2 regions of the Tardiphaga sp. 172_B4_N1_3 genome follow, and region 2 is predicted to be linked to the other one. Evidence: riboswitches for the same ligand, from Rfam matches in the RefSeq annotation. Region 2 holds a riboswitch; the other holds the start of a gene.
The links. Region 2 has a riboswitch for S-adenosylmethionine ahead of AB7783_RS25195 (O-succinylhomoserine sulfhydrylase). Riboswitches for the same ligand answer to the same signal wherever they lie in the genome.
Positions count from the first base shown of each region.

Region 1 (11,276 bases), 1.2 Mb from region 2:
TCGGTGGTCTTCGCCAGCTCCAGGCCGTTGTCGTAGTCGCCCTTGGTCACGTAGTCCCAGTATGCGGCGTCGAGCACCAGCAGCACGTGCTCCGGCAGGCCGGCGCGCAGGCGTTTGATCTCGGAGGACGGCAGATAGGTGCCAGTCGGGTTGTTCGGGTTCGCCAGCCACACCAGCTTGGTGCGCGGTGTGACGCAGTTCAGGATCGCATCGACGTTGCAGGTGAAGTTGGTTTCCGGAGCGACCACATTGGTGGCGCCGTTCGCCTGGGTAGCGATCGGGTAGACCAGGAAGCCGTGTGCGGTTGAAATCGCCTCGTCGCCGGGGCCGAGATAGACATGCGCAATCAGGTTCAGAATTTCGTCGGAGCCGGCGCCGCAGATGATCTGCGCGGGATCGAGGCCGAAGCGGTGGCCGAGCGCCTCGCGCAGCACCTTCGACGTGCCTTCCGGATAATCCTCGAGATGCGCGACAGCAGTGGCGAAGGCGTCCTTGGCGCGCGCCGACGGACCGAACGGGGTCTCGTTGGCCGACAGCTTGTAGGTCGTGCGGCCGGGCTCCACCACCGGGCTCTTGCCAGGGGTGTAGGGCGCGATATCGAGAATGCCGGGCTTCGGCACAGGACGGGACATCTTCAACTCCAGAACGTCAGATTGGCTTACGAACGCGGTGCGTCGCTGGCGGCCACGGTATAGCGGGTTGCGTGGCTGCCGACGAGAGCCGTGGAGCGCACCGAGGCGCCGGCTTCGATCAGCGCCGACTTGATCTTGTCGAGGCTGGAGGCTCTCGTGATCGAGATCAGCAGCGCCGCGCCGTCAAAGGCGGTATCCGGCACGGCGACGATTTCGGCCCGCGGCGACAGCGCACGCGCGGTCTCGGCATTCCAGCCGGACACCCGCACGCTCCACATCTCGACCTCGGTCACCATGGCGCTGTCGGCAACGCGCGACACCACGAACACCGGCAATGCGGCCGGATGGTCGGCGCGTTCGATGAACGGCAGGCGTGCGATGATCTTCGGCGCGCCCAGGGCTTCCAGCGGGATCCACCACGGCGTGCGGCTGGACGTCGCCGAGACCAGCGCGAGATCGCCCTTGGACTTGGCCACGGCCTCGACCGCTGCGGCGGCGCTGAAATGCGCGACGTAAGGCACCGTGAAGCCGAAATGAAAGCGCGCGGAATCCCGCATCGCGCTCTCGCCGAGCGACAGATCCGCATGCACCGAGAACGGCGCCTGAACGTAAGTGAAAGTCGAAATGATCACCCGCCAGATGCTCTCGACGGTGTCGATCGGCAGGATGCCGCGATGGCGCTGCACCAGACGGCGCATCATGTCGGCCTCGCGCGCCGGCCGAAAGGCCGAGCCGACCTCCTGGGTCTGCTTCACCGAAATCAGCCGGTCGATGATGTCGCCGCGCTGCATCAATAGGGCGTGAACCTGCGCGTCGATGCTGTCGATCTCTTTGCGCAGTTCATCCAGCGAGGGCGGGGCGGGTGGTAATTTCGACATGTTCAAAACCTTCGGGACGGGAGGCGTGATAGGTCCCGTCGAGCTTGCCGGGCCGGCTCCAGGGAGCCGGCGGGCACGGCCATTGATTAGGTAAGACGGTGCCGGAAAGCAAAGAAAACATGGAAGATTTGGCCGCAGGGCAGTTGGGCAATTTGACCGGGGTATGCCCATATTGACGGCAGGCGGGTGTGGGACTAGTTTCTGGGCTCTTCCGTGGTCATTTGAGCCGGCCGGCTTGCAGCCACGTTAAACAACTCGCTAAACAGGCCGGGGACAGTTTGATCCCGGCCGAGCTATTTGTTCAGGCCGGGTTTTTTATGGCCTGATTCCGGTTTTGGTTTGAGAACCTCCTGAGGAGGCCGGTATCAAGATGGTAAATGTCGAACTGGTGAAGAGTCCGGTTGTCCGCCCCGATGAGCGTGGACATGAAGCCGATCACCCGACCTCGCTGGTCGCGGGTTTTGGCATGGATCAGCCGCTGCGGCTTGATTGCGGCGTCGACCTCGCCCCGTTCCAGATCGCCTATCAGACCTACGGAACGCTCAACGCCGACAAATCCAATGCGATCCTGGTCTGCCACGCTTTGACCGGTGACCAGCACGTCGCCAATATCAATCCGATCACCGGCAAGCCCGGCTGGTGGCAGACACTGGTCGGCCCCGGCAAGGCGCTCGACACCGAACGCTACTTCATCATCTGTTCGAATGTGCTCGGCGGTTGCATGGGCTCGACCGGTCCGGCCTCGACCAATCCCGCCACCGGCAAGATCTGGGGACTGGATTTTCCGGTCATCACCATTCCCGACATGGTGCGTGCGCAGGCGATGCTGATCGACAGTCTGGGTATCGGTCAGTTGTTTTGCGTCGTCGGCGGTTCCATGGGCGGCATGCAGACGCTGCAATGGACCGCGGCCTATCCGGAGCGCGTGTTCTCCGCGCTGGCGGTTGCCTGCAGCACGCGGCACTCGGCGCAGAACATCGCGTTCCACGAATTGGGTCGTCAGGCCGTGATGGCCGATCCCGATTGGCGCGGCGGGCGTTATTTCGAGGAAGGCACACATCCGCATCGCGGCCTCGGCGTCGCGCGGATGGCCGCGCATATCACCTATCTGTCGGATGCCGCCTTGCACCGCAAGTTCGGCCGCCGCATGCAGGACAGGGAGTTGCCGACATTCTCCTTCGATGCGGATTTTCAGGTCGAGAGCTATCTGCGCTATCAGGGCTCGTCCTTCGTCGAGCGCTTCGATGCCAACTCCTATCTCTATCTGACGCGTGCGATGGACTATTTCGATATCGCAGCCGACCACAACGGCAAGCTTGCGGAAGCGTTTCGCGATACGCAGACGCGCTTCTGTCTGATGTCGTTCACATCAGACTGGCTGTTCCCGACGGCAGAATCGCGCGACGTCGTGCACGCGCTGAATGCCGGCGGCGTCCGCGTGTCCTTTGCGGAGATCGAAACCGACAAGGGTCATGATGCCTTCCTGCTCGATGTGCCCGAGTTCCTCGATATCGCCGGTGCATTTCTGAACTCCGCAGCCTCCGTGCGCGGCCTGCCTGTTACGGGGACATAGAGATGGCGTTTCCACAACAAGCCTTGCCGCTGAATTCTGCGGTGGCGACGCCGGCGCCGCGCGGCACGCAGGATTATCGTGGCGATCACCTCCTGGTCGCGGAGATGATCAAGCCGGGTTCGAAGGTGCTCGACGTGGGCTGCGGCGATGGCGATCTGCTGCAATTGCTGGAAAGCCGCGGCATTGACGGCCGCGGCATCGAATTGTCGCGCGAGGGCGTCAACCGCTGTGTCGGCAAAGGCCTCGCAGTGGTGCAGGGCGACGCCGATACGGACTTGATCAACTATCCCGACGATGCGTTCGACTACGTGATCCTGTCGCAGACGCTGCAGGCGACGCGGCAGCCGCGCGTCGTGCTGGAAAATCTGCTGCGCATCGGCCGCAGCGCGATCGTGTCGTTTCCGAATTTCGGCTTCTGGAAGATGCGCGTGCAGTTGCTTGTCGGTGGCCGGATGCCGCGTACGGAGAATCTGCCGGCGACGTGGTACGACACGCCGAACATTCACTTCTGTACCATCAAGGATTTCGTTGTCTTGTGCGACGAGATCAACGTGAAGATGGAGCGCGCCGTTGCGCTCGATCTCTATGGCCGTCCGCTGCGCCTCAATGCGCCGTGGTGGTTCTGGAACATGTTCGGGGAGCAGGGCGTTTTCCTGCTGAGCCGCGCGAGTAAATCGGCGCAACCCTGATCGCGTGTAGATTTCTGCCTGATGGAAACAGAAGTACCGCATTCCATGCGGCTTTTCACGCCGTGTGTCGACCTGCGATACACGCCAAAGATGTGCGTAAAAGCTAATTCGAATAGGTAATATAAGCGCGCATTCTGTCGAATGGGTGGCTGCTATGTCTATACGTATGGCGTCCGTTGAAGTTGAAGCGATTCCCTCCGATGTCGCCGTTAAAAAATCGTCACTTGAACCGTTCTAGGTCTTGTTATCGCCATACCAACTTCGTTACCACGCCCGTCCCGATTGTTAGCCCGCGTATTTGGGCTGATGGGGTTCGGGGGTGTTAAGAGGAAAAATTCGGTATGGTTCAGTTCTTTGCGTATCGCCGTGCACTTCGCATCTCGGCTCTTGCGGTGTGTTCGGCGGCAGTTCTCGCGTCAGTCTCTCCCGCGTCGGCACGTCCTCATCACGGCGCTTCGCGTCATTCGCACCACGTCGGCAAGTACACACACAGCACGCGTCATCACGTCCGGCATCGCGCGCGGTATGCACGGCGCAGTGCCCGAGTCGAACAGCAGGCGCCTTCGTTCGGCGACTCCACAAATTTCAATAACGCCAATGCAAGCATGAACCAGCCTTCCGGCGGCTTCGGCGGTTCGGGCATCGTCGATGCAGCGCGCAGCTTCATCGGCCGCGGCAATCCGACCGCCCGCGGTCGCTTGTGGTGCGCAGCGTTCATGAACCTCGTATTGAAGCGCACCGGCCATCAAGGCACCGGGTCTGATATGGCGCGCTCGTTCTCGAGCTATGGCCAGCGCATCTCAGGTCCGCAGGTCGGCGCCATCGCCGTGATGTCGCGCGGTCGTCGCGGCGGTCATGTCGGCGTCGTCTCGGGTGTCGATGCCAAGGGCAATCCGATCATCGTCTCCGGCAATCACGGCAACCGCGTCGCCGAGTCGGTGTATTCGCGTGGCCGCGTTTACGCCTACGTGATGCCGACGAGCTGAGTTCGTCTATTCTTCGACGACGATCTTATCGCCGGCGGTGATCATGCCGCCGGTGACGACCTCAGCGTAAATTCCGCAATCGGCATGACCATAGGTCTGCAGCAGCGTTTTCGGAATCGTCAGATCCCGCGCGGCCGTATCCGGATCGACATTGGTCGCTGCACAGCGGACGATGCGCTTCACCACCTTGAGCCGGGTGCTGCCGATGGCGAACGTCCGGTCGATCAGCTCGAATTCATGCCAGGCCGGCCAGCCCGCTACATGCAGGTTGCCGCGAAAGCGCAGCGGATGCACCGTCTGCCCGACGGCCTTTTCGAGATCTTTGACGCTGGCGAGGTTGATGATCGACACCACCTTGCGCGGCACGTCCGAAAAGCTATGGCCGTCCGCGAACAGCACCCTGGGTGGTCCGCGTAGTTCATCGGCAAAATTTGCAGCGAAGAACGCTTCGATTTCCGCACGTCCTTCGGCCGTCTGCAGATCGGCTCGCGCTGCCTCCACATTATCCTGCCGGATCGTCAGTGTATGGCTGGCGTCGTCGTAGTGGCTGCGCAGCGCCGCCAGGCGCTCGTTGCGCATCAGCATCAGAAACTGGGTCTTGGGAAAATATTGCGGTGCTGCCGGGTCGAACCCGATTGGGCCGTTCTCGATGGCATAGCGCCGGTCGGCCGGCAGGGTCTGGCCGGGCTTCAGCGTGACTTGTTCCAGAGGCTCGGGCGTCAGGCCCTTCACGGGATAGCGGTAGATGCTGGCAACGCTGGCGTAAGACTGTTCTGGCATGGTTCCGGTCTTAAGAGATTTGGGCCCGCGGCGCTATCGCCTGGCCGATTGGAATTTTATGCGGACCCCTTCCGTTTCGGGAACTGGCTGCCCACATTTGCATCAAGCTGGTTTTGACGCCAGCGACGACCGCAGCCGGTTGACCACCATCAATGCGGCCTGCGGATACCCAATGAAGATGCCCCATCCGTGCTTTCGAGGCGGACAGGGCAGGCCGAGGGACAACACACAATGAATATTGAGAAATACACCGAACGGGTGCGCGGCTTCATCCAGTCGGCGCAGTCGCTGGCCGTGCGCGAGGGCCATCAGCAATTCTCGCCGCTGCACATTCTGAAAGTTCTGCTGGACGATAGTGAAGGTCTGGCCGGCGGCCTGATCGATCGTGCCGGCGGCAACTCCCGCGCCATCCTGAAGGCGACGGAAACCGAGCTGGGCAAGATGCCCAAGGTCTCGGGCGCAGGGGCCGGACAGGTCTATCTGGCGCCGGCGACCGCGCGCGCTTTCGATGCCGCCGAAAAGGCCGCCGAAAAGGCCGGCGACAGTTTCGTCACCGTGGAGCGGCTGCTGCTTGCGCTGGCGCTCGACAAGGACTCCGAAGCCGGCAGCCTGCTCAACAAGGGCGGCGTCACGCCGCAAAATCTCAATGCCGCGATCAATGCGCTGCGCAAGGGCCGCACGGCGGATTCCGCCACGGCCGAAAACGCCTATGACGCGTTGAAGAAATATGCCCGCGACCTGACCCAGGCCGCGCGCGATGGCAAACTCGACCCGGTGATCGGCCGCGACGAGGAAATCCGCCGCACGATTCAGGTATTGTCGCGGCGAACCAAGAACAATCCCGTGCTGATCGGCGAACCCGGCGTCGGCAAGACCGCCATCGTCGAAGGTCTCGCGCTGCGCATTCTCAATGGCGACGTGCCGGAGAGCCTGAAGGACAAGAGCCTGCTGTCGCTCGATCTCGGTGCGCTCATCGCCGGCGCGAAATATCGCGGCGAGTTCGAGGAACGGTTGAAGGCTGTACTCGGCGAGGTGACCTCGGCCGAGGGCGGCATCATCCTGTTCATCGACGAGATGCATCAGCTGATCGGCGCCGGCAAGGGCGATGGCGCGATGGACGCGTCGAACCTGCTGAAGCCTGCGCTCGCCCGCGGCGAATTGCATTGCATCGGCGCCACCACGCTCGACGAATATCGCAAGCACGTCGAGAAGGACGCGGCGCTGGCGCGGCGCTTCCAGCCGATCTTCGTGGCTGAGCCGACTGTGGAAGACACCGTCTCGATCCTGCGCGGCCTCAAGGACAAATACGAACAGCATCACGGCGTCCGCATCACGGATAGCGCGCTGGTCGCTGCCGTAACGCTGTCGAACCGCTACATCACCGATCGCTTCTTGCCGGATAAAGCCATCGACCTGATGGACGAGGCTTCGGCACGGCTGAAAATGCAGGTCGACTCCAAGCCTGAAGAACTCGATTCGATGGACCGCGAGATCATCCGGCTCAAGATCGAGCAGGAGGCGCTTGGCAAGGAAACCGATGCAGGCTCGAAGAGCAGGCTCGAAACACTCAAGAAGGAACTCGCCGAGCTAGAAGAGAAATCGGCCGCGCTCACCCAGCGCTGGTCGGCCGAGAAGAACAAGCTGTCGAATGCGCAGAAGCTCAAGAGCGAGCTCGATGGCTTGCGCCTTGAATTGGCCGATGCGCAGCGCCGCGGCGAATATCAGCGTGCCGGTGAGCTGGCCTATGGCCGGATTCCCGATCTTGAAAAGCGTCTGGCCGATATCGAAGCCAACGAGAATTCCGAGATGATGGAAGAGGCGGTCACCGCCAATCACATCGCGCAGGTTGTTTCGCGCTGGACCGGCGTGCCGGTCGACAAGATGCTCGAAGGCGAGAAGGACAAGCTGTTGCGGATGGAGCTGAGCCTCGGCGAGCGCGTCGTCGGCCAGGCCGAAGCGGTGCGTGCCGTGGCGACGGCGGTGCGTCGGTCGCGGGCAGGCCTGCAGGATCCCAACCGGCCGATCGGCTCGTTCATGTTCCTCGGTCCCACCGGCGTCGGCAAGACCGAGCTGACCAAGGCGTTGGCGTCCTATCTGTTTGACGATGACACCGCGATGGTTCGCCTCGACATGTCCGAATATATGGAGAAGCACTCGGTCTCACGCCTGATCGGCGCGCCTCCGGGTTATGTCGGTTATGACGAGGGCGGCGCGCTGACCGAAGCTGTGCGGCGGCGGCCCTATCAGGTCGTTCTGTTCGACGAAGTCGAGAAGGCGCATCCGGACGTGTTCAACGTGCTGCTGCAGGTGCTCGACGATGGCCGCCTGACCGATGGCCAGGGCCGCACCGTCGATTTCCGCAACACGCTGATCATCATGACGTCGAATCTCGGTTCGGAATTCCTGGTCAACCAGCCCGAGGGCGAGGATACGTCAGCGGTGCGCGACCTGGTGATGGGCAACGTCCGCGCCCATTTCCGGCCGGAATTCCTGAATCGTGTCGACGAGATCATCCTGTTCCACCGCTTGCAGAAGAGCGAAATGGGCCGGATCGTCGAGATCCAGTTCGCGCGGCTCACCAAGCTGCTGGAAGATCGCAAGATCACGCTGGTGCTGGAGGACGAAGCCCGTGACTGGCTCGCCGACAAGGGCTGGGATCCCGCCTACGGCGCCCGTCCCCTCAAGCGGGTGATCCAGCGCAACGTCCAGGATCCGCTGGCCGAGATGATCCTCGCCGGCGACGTCAAGGACGGTGACCATGTCGACATAAGCGCCGCCGGCAACGTCCTGACATTCAACGGCAAGCCAGCCCGGACCGCGGAGATCGCCGAGTTCGAGGCGCCGGTGCCGAAGCGGCAGCTGAACTGACGGCACGGGTTTAAACGCAACGAAACGGCCTGAACCTCACGGTTCAGGCCGTTTCCACGTTGGAGAAAGATCATGACCCGCATTCTCGTGGTCGGCGCCACCGGCCTTGTCGGCCGCCATGTCATCGCCAAAGCGCTCGCCGACAGTCGGATCACGCGCATCGTTGCGTCGACGCGGCGGCCGCTCGAGGCGCATGCGAAGCTCGACAACCCGCTGGTCGACTTCGACCGGTTACCAGCCGAGGCCGACTGGTGGGACGTCGATGGTGTGATCTGTGCACTCGGCACGACGCGCGCCAAGGCCGGCTCGGATCAGGCATTTCGCGTTGTGGATTATGATTACCCGCTGGAAGTCGCCCGGCTGGCGCGCAAGCACGGCGCTCGCCGTTTCGCGCTCAATTCGTCGGTGGGTGCCAATGCGCGCTCAAAGCTGCTCTATCCGCGTACCAAAGGCGAAGTGGAGGAAGCGCTGAAGGCGATGGGCTTTCCGTCTTTGACGATTGTGCGGCCGGGCCTGATCGGCGGTGACCGCGACGAATTCCGGCTGGGCGAACACGTCGCGGCGGCGGTGCTCGGTGTGCTGGGTCCGGTTCTGCCGCGCAGCTACCGGATCAGCCCCGCCGACAAGATCGCCGACGCATTGATCGAGGCAGCCGTGATCGGCGCGCCTGGCGTTCACCTGATCGGGTCTGCAGAGCTCGCTGCGGATTGATCGTCGGGACCTCAGCGGCCCTTTTGCCACTGTCCCAAGCGTCCCCTAGCCCACGCGGCGTCGGTCTGACGCGCAGAACAAGACGAAAAATATGAATTTAGCGGCTGGTCGTCGGCCGTGCTGGTGGCACCGCGCCGGTCACGCCTGCGTCGGACACGCGGGCGCCGGGGCCTCGCATGGTCATCTGGGCGTCGATCCGGTCACGTTCCTTCTCGAAGCCGGCCATGATCGGCCCTTCGAGCGAGCGGCCGCGTGGCAGTTTCACGCGCATAGGATCGACGAAGCGGCCGTTGACCAGAATTTCGTAGTGAACGTGGGCGCCGGTGGACATGCCGGTGGAGCCGACGAAGCCGATGACCTGACCCTGCCGCACGCGCTTGCCGGGCTCCATGCCCTTGGCGAAGGCCGACATATGGCCGTAGGCGGTCTCGTAGCCGTTGTTGTGCTTGATGCGGATATATTTGCCGTAGCCGCCTTCCCAGGCTGCTTTTTCGATCACGCCGTTGCCGGATGCGAAAATCGGGGTGCCGTAGGGCGTCGACCAGTCCACGCCGGTATGCATCTTGGTGTAGCCGAGGATCGGGTGGCGGCGTCCGCCGAAGCCCGAACGCATGATGGCGTTATTGACGGGTTTGCGGACCAGGAACTTCTTCGCGCTCTTGCCGGTCTCGTCATAGTAGTCGACGACCGAGTCGTCGGTGGTCAGGAAGCGATAGTATTTCTTGGTTTCGCCGCCCACCGTAAGCGAAGCGAACAACACTTCGGTCTTTTCGGTGATGGTGGCGCCTTCGTCTTCGCCGGCAAAGAACACGTCGAACGAGTCGCCGGGCTGTACTTTGCGCTGGAAATCCACGTCGTAGGAGTAGATCCGGATCATGTCCTCGATGACAGTAGCCGGGACCTTGTTGCGCAGCGCCGTCTCGTAAATGCTCTGATAGAGCCGCACGCCGGTGCCGTCATCCTCCTCGTCATCATCCGATGCGCTTGGCGCTTCGGCGACGGTGTTCATGCTGGAGACATCGACGGCGACGTATTTGCCGAGATCGGAGAGAGCGGCGACAGCTTCGATGGTGGAGTCGTTGGCGACGATCACGCGATACGGCTGCAAGCGCTGGCCAGGTCCGGTCGGCGACATCAGGATTCGAACTTTCTGGCCTTCCTTCAGTCCGCCGTCGCGGCCGCGGGCACCCAGCGTAGTGGCAATGGCCTTGGCTTCCTCGGGCATCGCGCCCTGGTCGCGCAGGATCGTCAGGATGGTGTCGCCCTTCTTGACGATATGGATACGCTCGCCATTGGGGTTGCCGCCGGTCGCCTGATCCTTGGTCTTGGCCAGCAGCGTGACGTTTTCCGGCACGATACGGGTTTCGAAGCCGGCATAAGGATCGGCTGTGGTCCCTTCGGCGGCATAGGCCATCTTCATGTCGGGCTGTCCGCCGATATCGCCGGTGGCGCTGGCGACGGTCGTGTAGCGAACGCCAGTATTGCCGCGCCAGTTGGAGGCGTCGCGCACGCGCATCAAGACTTCATCGATAGCAACGCTGGCGCCGATCTTGGCTTTCGGCAACACCTGACCGAGATCGCGGGTGACGAAGGAGACTTCGGCATCGGGCTCGACGGCATTCGGATTGACCGCGGCGTCGTCGCTGTTCGGAGCGGGGCTGCCGACATCGGTCAGCAGGCGCTGTGCATTGAAGGGCGGGATCTTGGCGCTGAGATCGCTGGTCGCCATCGCCAGATTGCCGGAAATCCGGATGAAGGGCCGCACGCGCATGACGTCGCGATTGCCGACGCGGGTGACGGTGGAGACTTTGAGTACCTGGCGCGCGGCGGAAGAGTCGCTCGGCGGCGGCAGGCGGTCACTCTTATGCAGGCTTGCTTGTTTGTCGGTGGCACTGAAGGCGCCGCGTAGCGCGCCTTCGACACGCTCCGGTACCTTGGCAAAGGTCATCTCGCCGTCAAGCGACGCGAAAACGGCGCCGCCGATCAGAGCCGCGCCGCAGAGACCTGTGAGGATAGTACCACTGAACCACTGTACCGAGACGCGGCGACGATCGATGACTGCGGCTTCGGAGCCATCAACGGATAGCGGCGGCTCGTGGCCGAGATCAATCATCCCGGTCTCACGATTATAGGCGCCACCGCGTGACAGTCCGTGATTC
Region 1 is NZ_CP197238.1:4,146,540-4,157,815, reverse strand. Features, by position in the region: gene hisC (histidinol-phosphate transaminase) at 1-632, opposite strand, end outside; gene AB7783_RS19665 (chorismate mutase) at 659-1,510, opposite strand; SAM riboswitch at 1,714-1,793, shown strand; gene metX (homoserine O-acetyltransferase MetX) at 1,881-3,083, shown strand; gene metW (methionine biosynthesis protein MetW) at 3,086-3,772, shown strand; gene AB7783_RS19650 (TIGR02594 family protein) at 4,114-4,758, shown strand; gene AB7783_RS19645 (MOSC domain-containing protein) at 4,765-5,538, opposite strand; gene clpB (ATP-dependent chaperone ClpB) at 5,770-8,406, shown strand; gene AB7783_RS19635 (NAD(P)H-binding protein) at 8,479-9,117, shown strand; gene AB7783_RS19630 (peptidoglycan DD-metalloendopeptidase family protein) at 9,215-11,230, opposite strand.
Region 1: linked by a shared signal. The riboswitch ahead of metX (homoserine O-acetyltransferase MetX) and the one ahead of AB7783_RS25195 (O-succinylhomoserine sulfhydrylase) in region 2 are both predicted to bind S-adenosylmethionine.

Region 2 (11,276 bases):
GCTTCTATGCCAGCAACAACCGCATCTCGAATGCGCGGCTGAAACGCGAGCTCGGCGTGAAGCTCGCATTTCCAACCTACCGCGAAGGCCTCACGGCACTGTGGGAACAACGCGAGGTCTAGGCAGCGAGTGACCTGCGGACTACCGGCCGGTCATCGCCTCCAGCCTGTCCGGATATCGGTTGCCCTGCACGGTGATTTTTGCAGCAATGCTGTCGATATCCCGCAGATCGTTGGCTGTCAGCTCAACGTCTGCTGCACCGAGGTTCTCTTCAAGCCTGTGCAGTTTCGTGGTGCCCGGGATCGGCACAATCCACGGCTTCTGGGCCAGCAGCCACGCCAGCGCGATCTGGGCCGGCGTCGCCTGCTTGCGTCCGGCGATCTCGCCGAGCAGATCGACCAGCGCCTGGTTGGCCTTGCGCGCTTCGGGCGTGAAGCGCGGGAGGATATTGCGGAAGTCTCCGCTGTCGAGCGTCGTGCACTCGTTCATGGCGCCCGTGAGAAAGCCCTTGCCGAGCGGGCTGTAGGGGACGAAGCCGATACCGAGCTCCTCAAGCGTCGCCAGCACTTCCTTTTCGGGGCCACGCGTCCACAGCGAATATTCGCTCTGGATTGCGGTGATCGGCTGTACGGCATGGGCACGGCGAATTGTCGTCACGCCCGGCTCGGACAGGCCGAAGTGCTTCACCTTGCCCTCGCGGATCAGGTCCTTCACCGCACCGGCGACATCCTCGATCGGCACGTCGGGATCGACGCGATGCTGGTAGAACAGATCGATGGCATCGATCTTCAAGCGCTTGAGCGATGCTTCGGCGACCTCACGAATATGTGCGGGGCGGCTGTCGAGACCGACCTGCTGACCGGTTGCGGGATCGAGCCTGAAGCCGAATTTGGTGGCGATGACCACCTGATCGCGAACCGGCGCGAGCGCCGCGCCGACGAGTTCTTCATTGGTGAACGGGCCATAAACTTCGGCGGTGTCGAAGAACGTGACGCCGCGTTCGACCGCCGCGCGGATCAGTGCGGTCATTTCCGTTGTGTCGGCCGGAGGCCCGTAGCCGAAACTCATGCCCATACAGCCGAGCCCGATGGCCGAGACCTCCAGTCCGCTGCGTCCGAGTTTGCGTGTCTTCATGTCAGATCTCCTGTGCCATCCGGCCAATGAGCGGCTCCCGCGCTGGTGGGATTTTGCCGCCGACATGCGACATCTGGAGATCGTGCGCCCATGAGACTAGATGATATAATCTGCACGCACTTATCAGCCGGATTCATGAATGGCCCGCCAGACAATCGACGACCTCCTCGCTTTCTTCGCCGTCGCGAAGGAGGCGAGCTTCACGCGCGCAGCCGCCAAGCTCGGCGTCTCGCAATCCGCGCTCAGCCACACCATTCGCGGTCTCGAGGAGCGGCTTGGACTGCGGCTCCTCACCCGAACGACCCGCAGCGTGGCGCCGACCGAGGCTGGCGAACGCCTGATCCGGACGATCGGCCCCAAGCTGGAAGAGATCGACGCCGAACTCGCGGCCGTCACGGAGCTGCGCGAGAAGCCGGCCGGCACCATCCGCATCACCACCGGTGAGCATTCCGCCGAAACGATCATCTGGCCCGCCCTCGCCAAGCTGCTGCCGCGCTATCCCGACATCAAGGCCGAACTCGTCGTCGATTACGGCCTCATCGACATCGTCGCGGAACGCTACGACGCCGGCGTTCGCCTGGGCGAACAGGTCGCAAAAGACATGATCGCCGTCCGCATCGGGCCGGACTTTCGCATGGTCGTGGTCGGCGCACCGTCCTATTTCGCCAAACGACCGCTGCCGAAACGCCCGCAAGACCTCACCGCGCATGACTGCATCAATATCCGCCTGCCGACCATGGGCGGCCTCTATGCGTGGGAGTTCGAGAAGCGCGGGCGCGCCTTGAAAGTGCGCGTCGATGGCCAGATCGTGTTCAACAACATGTCGCTGCGCCACAAGGCGGTGCTGAACGGACTGGGGCTGGCCTATTTGCCGGAGGATCGCGTGCGCGATCACATTGCCTCAGGCCGGCTTGTTCAAGTGCTTGACGATTGGTGCCAACCGTTCTCGGGTTATCACCTTTATTATCCGAGCCGCCGACAACCGACATCCGCATTCGCGGCGCTGGTTGAAGCGTTGCGTTACCGTGGCTGATCAACGGTTGTCGTGTTCCAGCGCCTCAATCCGAACGTGATTGAAACGAAATCGCACATTGTGAAAAGTTCCTGAATCAATTTGGGCGATGCTGTGTCCTAAGCGCGACGTGGTCGCCAAAGCTGCCTTTTTCGTTTGAGGCGCTGTTGCACGCGTGTGACAGCAATCACTGCGCAATAGTCTAGGTTGCCTTTCGTCATCCCCCGTCGGGATTGAGAAGGAACACCTGATGAAGAAGCTTCTACTGTCTACCGCTGCTCTGGCCCTCGTCGCTTTGGCCGCTCCGGCGTCCGCTGCTGACCTGGCTGCGCGCCCTTACACCAAGGCTCCGGCCTATGCTCCGGCTGCTCCGATCTACAACTGGACCGGTTTCTACATCGGCGGTCACATCGGCGGCGCGTTCCCGGGCAACGACAACAACCTGCTCGGCGGCAGCAATGACGGCACGTTCATGGGCGGTGTGCAGGGTGGTTACGACTACCAGTTCGCCCCGAACTGGGTGTTCGGTCTTGAAGCCAATTACAGCTTCCTCTCCACCAGCAGCAACTTCGACAATCGCGGCCTCGGTTCGGTCACCGGTCGTCTCGGTTACACCTGGGGTCCGGCCTTGCTTTACGTAAAGGGCGGTTACGCCTGGGCTGACTCGCGCTTCACCAACGGCTTTGCCGGCGACGGCGGCCGCGATGGCTACACGGTTGGCGGCGGTCTCGAATATCTGTTCACCCAGAACTGGTCGGGCAAGGTCGAATATCAGTATTACGACTTCGGTAACGTCAACTTCATCACGCCGACCCTCGCCGTTGGTGGTTTCAAGAACGACGAGCACACGATCAAGGCCGGCCTGAACTATCGCTTCAATCTGGGCAACTTCGGCGCAGGCTTCGTTCAGTAAGCCTGACGATCTATCGTCTACTTCGTCTCCAGAAAAAACTTAGGCCCGCAGCAATGCGGGCCTTTTTTCTTGCTTACTCGGAGCGGTGAGCAATCAGACTTTGAAGTGCTTCGACAGCTTCAGGCTCTGGCCCTGATAATTCGAGCCGATACGCTGGCCGTAGAGGGCATCCGGACGATCCAGCATGCGCTCATAGACGAGACGGCCGACGATCTGGCCATGTTCGAGAATGAACGGCACTTCGCGCGAGCGCACTTCCAGCACCGCGCGCGAGCCTTTGCCGCCAGCGCCGTCATGACCGAAGCCCGGATCGAAGAAGCCGGCATAGTGGACGCGGAATTCGCCGACCAGCGGATCGAATGGCACCATCTCGGCGGCGTAGTCCGGCGGCACCTGCACCGCCTCCTTGGAGGCGAGAATGTAGAACTCGCCGGGATCGAGGATCAGCGTGCCGTCCTTGCGCGCCGAGATCGGCTCCCAGAATTCATTGACGCTGTAGCCACCGCGGCGATCGATATCGACCACACCGGTATGACGCTTGGCGCGGTAGCCGACGAAGCCCGAGGCATTCTCGCCGGAGAGATCGACAGACAGCGCGAGGCCATTGTTGAGGTCGGCAGTGTCGCTGTCGACCAGCGGCTCCTGCGCGTGGAGTTCTTCCAGCGCCTCGGTGTCGAGCACCGCATCGCCGACCCGGAAACGGACCTGCGACAGGCGCGAGCCTTCGCGCAGCAATACCGGAAATGTCTTCGGGCTGATCTCGGCATAAAGCGGCCCGTGATAGCCCGCACCGATCACATCGAACCGTCTGGTGCCATCAGCAATCACCCGCGTGAACACATCGAGGCGTCCCGTGGAGCTCTTCGGATTGGCAGCCGCGAAGATGTTCGGCGGCAGCGCCAGGCTTTCGATCAGCGGCACGATGTAGACGCAGTTGGTTTCCAGCACCGCGCCATCGGACAGGTCGATCTCGTGCAGCTTCAACTCGTCGATGCGTTCGGCGACCGTCGAATTCGGCCCCGGCAGGAAGCTGGCGCGCACGCGATAGGCGATGGAGCCGAGCCGCAGATCGAGGCTGGCAGGCTGGATCTGGCTCTCGACGAAGGGATATTCCGGCAGGATCAGGCCGGCATCGGCCATCGCCGCAATCATGCGGTCGGGCAGAATTCCATCGGCATCGGGGGCAAGCGTAAACGGCACAGGTCTCGTCCTTCGGTCGTCCTTCAGCGAGAATACACTGAAAAATAGCGACTTTACCGGTTATCTCAGCCCCGCCTTGACGAAAAGGGCAAGCGGGAATATGCACATCGTTATCCCGTGGTGATTTGAGCCGGCCGGCTTGCAGCCACGTAAAATAAGTCGCTAAACAGGCCGGGGACACATGTCCTTCCAGCATGCGATCCCGGCCTGAGGACGTCCGTCCAGGCCGGTTTTTTGTGCCCGTGTTACGCGGGTACGTTGGAGGTCACATGTCTACGAAGTCCTATCGCCCCGAAACCCGGCTCGTTCATTCCGGCGCGCTGCGCTCGCAATTCAACGAGACGTCCGAAGCCCTCTTCCTCACGCAGGGCTTCATCTACGAGACCGCAGAAGCCTGCGAGGCGCGGTTCAAGGGCGAAGATCCCGGTTTCATCTATTCGCGCTTTTCGAATCCGAATACGTCGATGTTCGAGAGCCGCATGATCGACCTCGAAGGTGCGGAGGCTGCACGCTCGACGGCCACCGGCATGGCCGCCGTGACCACCGCCATTCTCGCGCCGCTGCGCATGGGCGATCACGTCGTCGCCGCCAAGGCGCTGTTCGGCTCCTGTCGCTACGTCATCGAAGAGCTGCTGCCGCGCTACGGCATCGAATTCACGCTTGTCGATGGACTCGACCTCGACCAGTGGCAGAAGGCGATGCGCCCAAACACCAAGTCGCTGTTCCTGGAAAGCCCGACCAATCCGACGCTTGACGTGCTCGACATATCAGCCATCGCTGACATCGCCCATGCCGGCGGTGCGCGACTGATTGTCGATAACGTGTTCGCGACGCCGCTCTGGCAGAGCCCGCTCGCGCTCGGTGCAGATGTCGTCGTGTATTCGGCAACCAAGCACATCGACGGTCAGGGACGCTGCCTCGGCGGCATCATCCTGTCGTCGAAGGACTTCATCGACGAGCATATTCATAACTATCTGCGCCAGACAGGCCCCTCGATCTCACCGTTCAATGCATGGACGCTGGTGAAGGGGCTGGAGACGCTGGCGATCCGCGTCGAGCGGCAGACGCAGACCGCGGCTGCCCTCGCAGACGTGCTGGCCCAGCATCCGAAGATTTCGCGGCTGATCTATCCGGGCCGCGAGGATCATCCGCAGGCGGCGACGGTGAAGAAGCAGATGCGTGCGGGCTCGACGCTGATCGGCTTCGAGGTGAAGGGCGGCAAGGCAGCAGCCTTCCGCGTCCTCAACGAGCTGAAAGTCGCCCGCATCTCCAACAATCTCGGCGACGCCAAGAGCCTGGTCACGCATCCGGCGACAACGACGCATCAGCGCCTGCCGCTGGAAGCGCGGCTCGAACTCGGGATCACAGAGGGCTTCATCCGCTTCTCGGCCGGCCTCGAGCATCGTGACGATCTGATCGAGGATCTCGAAGCGGCACTGGCGAAGGCTTAGCCAATCTCTCCATCGTCATTGCGAGGAGCACTTGCGACGAAGCAATCCAGACTTTCTTTCAAGCAAGACTGGATTGCTTCGCTCAGCGAAAATCGCCGAAGGCGAATTTCGCGGGCTCGCAATGACGGCTGAGAGGCATTCGCCCCTCTTCGAACTTACAGCGGCTTCTGCGCCTGCTGAATCTGCGGCTCGTTGATGCCGAGCTTCACCTGGCCGACCGACTTGATGATGTTGTCGCCAAGCAACTGCGCGAAGCAGGCATAGCCCCAGTCATTCATGTGTAGGCCGTCGGCAATGACGAAGCTGTCGAACGACATCTGCTGACCTTCGTGCCATTCCTTCATCACTTCGAAGCGCGGGAAGATGCCGACCTTGCGCAGTTCGGCTACCTTGTGCAGCAGCGAGACCATCTTGCTGGTGCCTTCCGGCCGCGTATTCACCAGCGGCGAATATTGCGGATCGACCAGCACCAGATCGGCACCGGCCGCCTGAATGCGGGCGACGCCGTCTTCCACCATCTTGCTGGTTTCGCCGGGATCGAGATTGCGCAGCACCGCATTGGTGCCAACCTGCCAGATCACGAGATCAGGCTTCGAATTGATCACTTCGCTCTGCAGCCGCGCCATCATTTCCGGCGCATCTTCGCCGCCCTTGCCGCGGTTGAGCACGGTGATATTGGCCGAGGGATAGGCGCGGTGCAGCTGCGCTGCGAGACGGTTGGGATAGGTGAATTCCGGCGCCGTCGAACCGTAGCCCTCGGTGGAGGACGAGCCGAACGCAACGATGACCACGGGCTTGCCGGCAACGAGTTTGCTGGCCACATGCGGCAGCGCGCCCATCGCCTTCATGCCCCCTTTCGGTGTGCGGCAGGGGACGCGGCTCAAGATATCGGTCGCGGTCTTCGCGACTTCCTTGACCTTGTCGATGGCCTTCGCAGCGACGCCCCTCTTCGCGGCGTCCGCGGGATCATTGACCGCAATGCTCTGATCGGCGCCCTTGCCGTCAGCCGGGGCGGCCTGCGCCGCTTCGGCGTGCGCAATGGACGATGAGATCGGGAGCGCGAAGGTCGTGGAAGCGGCAAAGGCAGCGACGACAGCAAAGCGAGACAAATGGCCGACGAAACTCATTAACGCTGAATCCTCAAATCCGCTGCTTTGATCTTGGCCGCATCGACGACAAAGGTCGAAAGCGCCCGGCCAAGACAATCATGCACCCGCTTCGCCAGCTCCATGCCGGGCGACGCGCTGAACAGGTCAAAATCACCGCTCTCATTCCAGTGCCGCATGATGGCGAAACGGTCGAACAGCGGGACGTCGTGCTGCTGCGCCACCACACGCATATTATCTAGGTAGGCGGAGCCGGAAATCATCGTCTCCGTGCGCGGACTGTACTGCAGATTCATTAAAATGACGTCAGTTCCGGCCTTTTGCATGGCGGCAACGCCCTCATCCAAGGCGTTCCGGAAGTCGTCGGCGTCGGCCTGCTTCATGGCATCCACGGTTCCGGTCTGCCAGATCACCAGGTTCGGCTTCTTGTCCGTCACCAGCTGTTCCAGGGTCGGGGCCATTTCCTCGGCGGTCTTCTTGACCTGCAGCTCCAGCGCCATGTTCACCTCGACGCCCGGTAGCTTCTCCTTCAGATAGGCCTGCAGGCGGTTCGGATAGGCTGCGGAGTGGTCTGAGACCCCGATCACCGAGGATCGGCTGCCAATGACCAGAATATCGAGCTTTCCGCCCGGTTTCGCCGCAGCCTCGACCTTGGGCAGGGTGCTTTCGGAGGTCAGGAGGTAGGCGGGAACCTCACAGGTATGCGCGGGCGGTTCGGCCCGGACAGGAGCCGCCACCAGCAGGCCAGCCAGCATCGTGAGCCGCAGAACGGCCTTCATGCTTCCCCTCCTGCGAGATCCGCGTCGGATCGTTTGGCGCGGGATCCGCCTTTGACAGTGACGCCCTTGTACCACGAAAACACCCAGGCGGCGGTTGACATAACAACTATGCCGAGGAAGCTGATCAAGGCATGCATGCCAGCCCCGCCTGCGACCTCAGCCAGCACGAAATGGCCGGCAAAGGCCAGGAACACCCCGATACAGAAGATTTCGAGCGAGTGCTGGCCGCACAGCACCATCGGCCGCAGCCAGATCGATTTCAGCCCCGGCCAGTCCTTGGGCAGGAAACGGACCGTGAGCGCCGCCAGCGCCAGGAAGTGGGCGAAGCGCAGCACGTCGAGATCGGTTTTGTTGATGGGATACATCCACTGCTCGATGACCTTCGGCAGCAGATGATGGATCTGCGGAATGTACCAGGTCAGCGTCACCCAGAACGCCGCCAGAAGATAGGCCACGCAGAGCCATAGCGTGATGTTGGATGACAGTATCCGCGACATCCTGACGGCGCCGCCTAGTGCGCACCAGGCGCCGAACACGAACAGCAATTGCCAGGCGAACGGATTGAAGGCCCAGACGCCGTTCGGGTAAGCGGTCAGATGCAGGTCGAATTCCCAGGTCAGCGCATAAAGACCGACCGACAGCGCCAGCGTGAGATCGGCGCGGCGCCGCATCAGCCAGAGGATCGGCGGCAGGAACAGCATGAGGACGATATAGAGCGGCAACACGTCCATGTTGACCGGGCGAAATTTCAGCAACAGCGCCTGAACGATGGTCACGTCGGGCTGTTTGAGAAAATCGAGAATTCCCATTTCCTCTGAATAAAGCGGGTTCTCGAACCGCGTCGCGACATAGGAGATTTCCGCGAGGAAGATCGTGAACAGGAAGACGTGGGCGACATAGATCTGCCAGACCCGCTTGAAGATGCGCGCGCTGGCAACCAGCGTGCCCTGCTCCTGCATCGCGCGGCCATAGACGAAAGCGGCGGTATAGCCGGAGATGAAGATGAAGATCTCGGTAGCGTCGCTGAAACCGTAATTACGGATCGTCAGCCAGGTCAGGATATTCGGCGGCAGGTGATCGATGAAGATCAGCCACAGCGCCAGCCCGCGAAACAGATCGAGGCGCAATTCGCGTTCGGTGCCTGCAACGGGAAACGACACGGCATCGGCACGCGTCGAGACGCGCGACGCGGACACGTGGGAGGACGCATCTGCGTGGGGATGGCCGGCAATCGGGTCGGCAACAGAGGTCATTCAGCACCGCTCAACGGAAATCGTCGCATGATGAAAATCGACCGCCCCACACCACGCAGGCCATCTGCATGGGGCGATCCGTCACGTCATAGCCAAATCAGGGATCGATTATGGGGTAACTATGTTGAAACCGCGATGGGTTGCCGCCGTTCCGCGCAGCACTCCACGCCGATTTTCCCTGGATTTGGCCGGTAACGTGTTTTTCGCTATGCTTGCGACGCATTTTGAACGATGACACCGCCATGTACCGCGCCATCACACGACAGATCGAAGTCACCGTCGAACCGAATTTCATGCCTGAAAGCTCGTCGCAGGAGAAGCGACAGTTCTTCTGGTCCTATACGGTCGTCATCACCAATGCCGGCAAAGAGACCGTGCAGTTGAAGACCCGGCACTGGATCATCACCGATGCGTCCGGCCGCATGCAGGAAGTACGCGGCGAAGGCGTCGTCGGCGAGCAGCCCGTGCTCGGCCCCGGCGAACGCTTCGAATACACATCGCGCGTACCGCTGCCGACGACGTCGGGCTTCATGGAAGGCACCTATCAGATGGTGACCGATACCGGCGAGCCGTTCGAGATCGACGTGCCGCTGTTTTCGCTGGACGGACCGGACGGGAAGCGCGTGCTGAATTAGGCGACCGCCGAAATGTAGAAATGTAGGATGGGTAGAGCGTCTTCGCGAAACCCATCATCACCACCGTATGTTGATGTTGGTGATGGGTTTCGCTCCGGCGCAAGATGCGCCTGCGCTCTACCCATCCTACGGCCTCATCGCAGATTCAATTTTCAAACAGCCACTGCTCTTCAGACATGCGTCATCGCCCCCATTGTTTGCGGCGCGGGGGCGCCGTCGTTGCTTGCATTCCCTGCCCCGGTGAGAGGGCGTGCGGAACGCCGGGTGCCCGATGCACCCTTGGGCCTGATGCGAATGCGGTCTTCCGCAGGTTAGTGTGCATCAGGACTTTCGGAGGCGCCGAGCAAGTGCCCGACGTTCCGCATACGGTGTTTTTTCGGTTGCCTGCACATCTGCCATGGCGAACGGTCCCATCACCAAAATTAATGCCCCAGGGCGGAGGGACAGGGTAGCCGCAAAGCACTTGGCCGAACGCGTTTCGATTTGGTCGTCCGTCACACTGTCCAGGATTCTTTCCATCCCAAGGTCGGTCGTCTCCTTGCCAGTGGCAGTGCTGGCGCAGATCCGTCCTGCCCGAAGACAGACGTCACCCATGAACCGCGTGACGCCGCATCTCCGGCGTCTACCGCATCCTGCCCCGCGAACGTGACGATCGCGATCGCCCCTCTCGGTGGGGCAGGACGAAGGGGAATATAATCAAGGTGGGGATATTGTCAACGGGAATAGGAAAAAATGTTTGAGTGCTGTCTTGTCGCCCCAAACTGTCATTCCGGGGCGCGGCCGGCACTTGCCGGACGCGAACCCGGAATCTCGGCATAGGAGTCTCTAGTCAGTGCAAAACACTCTGGGATTCCGGGTTCGCACTTCAGCGGCTTCGCCGCTGTCGTGCGCCCCGGAATGACGAGTGTGGATCGAGACTCCCTCCATACCAATTGGTGTGCCGGGGAATGACAGCGGGGCGTGACGCGGGCGAATGCCTATTCCACGCCCGCTTCCTGCGGTGTGAACTCATACACCGACGAACAGAACTCGCAGGTCACGACGACCTTGTCGTCCTTGACCATGTCGGCGCGGTCCTGCGGCTCGAAGCTCTTGAGCATGCCGGACACGGCATCGCGCGAGCAGGAACACTCCGCGCGCAGCGGCGATGAGGCGAAGACGCGGACGCCGCGCTCGTGGAACAGGCGATACAGCAGCCGCTCGCCGGACAGATCGGGATCGATCAGCTCGACATCCTCGACGGTGCCAATCAGCGACTGGCCCTCGACCCAGGCGTCATCTTCCGGCACAGCATCCACCTCCGCGCCCTCCGGCGCATCGCCGGCATGGAGGTCGCGCTGCACGCGCTCCGGCGCCTTTGGCAGGAACTGCAGCAGCATGCCACCGGCGCGCCAGCGATGTGTCGGGCCACCTTCCTCGCCGCTGCGCCATTCCTCGCCGACGGCGAGGCGCACCTTGGTCGGAATCTGTTCGGAGCGCAGGAAGTATTCATGTGCGGCATCTTCCAGCGTACCGCCGTCAAGCGCGACGAGCCCCTGATAGCGGCTCATATCCGCCCCCTGATCGACGGTCATCGCCAGATGGCCCTTGCCGAGCAGCGCCGCGGTGCCGAGACCGGGCAAAAGGCGCTCGGCATCGAAACGCGCATAGGCGCGCATTTTATCGGGCGCGCGGAAGTCGACGATCATCAGCGACACCGGACCATCGGTCTGGGTTTGCAGGATGAAGCGGCCGTCGAATTTCAGCGACGAGCCGAGCAGCGTGGTCAGCACGATCGCCTCGCCGAGCAGCTT
Region 2 is NZ_CP197238.1:5,317,703-5,328,978, reverse strand. Features, by position in the region: gene AB7783_RS25220 (SDR family oxidoreductase) at 1-122, shown strand, start outside; gene AB7783_RS25215 (aldo/keto reductase) at 142-1,134, opposite strand; gene AB7783_RS25210 (LysR family transcriptional regulator) at 1,274-2,167, shown strand; gene AB7783_RS25205 (outer membrane protein) at 2,397-3,059, shown strand; gene AB7783_RS25200 (2'-deoxycytidine 5'-triphosphate deaminase) at 3,153-4,259, opposite strand; SAM riboswitch at 4,367-4,446, shown strand; gene AB7783_RS25195 (O-succinylhomoserine sulfhydrylase) at 4,529-5,710, shown strand; gene AB7783_RS25190 (SGNH/GDSL hydrolase family protein) at 5,866-6,837, opposite strand; gene AB7783_RS25185 (SGNH/GDSL hydrolase family protein) at 6,837-7,595, opposite strand; gene AB7783_RS25180 (OpgC domain-containing protein) at 7,592-8,848, opposite strand; gene apaG (Co2+/Mg2+ efflux protein ApaG) at 9,091-9,483, shown strand; gene AB7783_RS25170 (Hsp33 family molecular chaperone) at 10,461-11,276, opposite strand, start outside.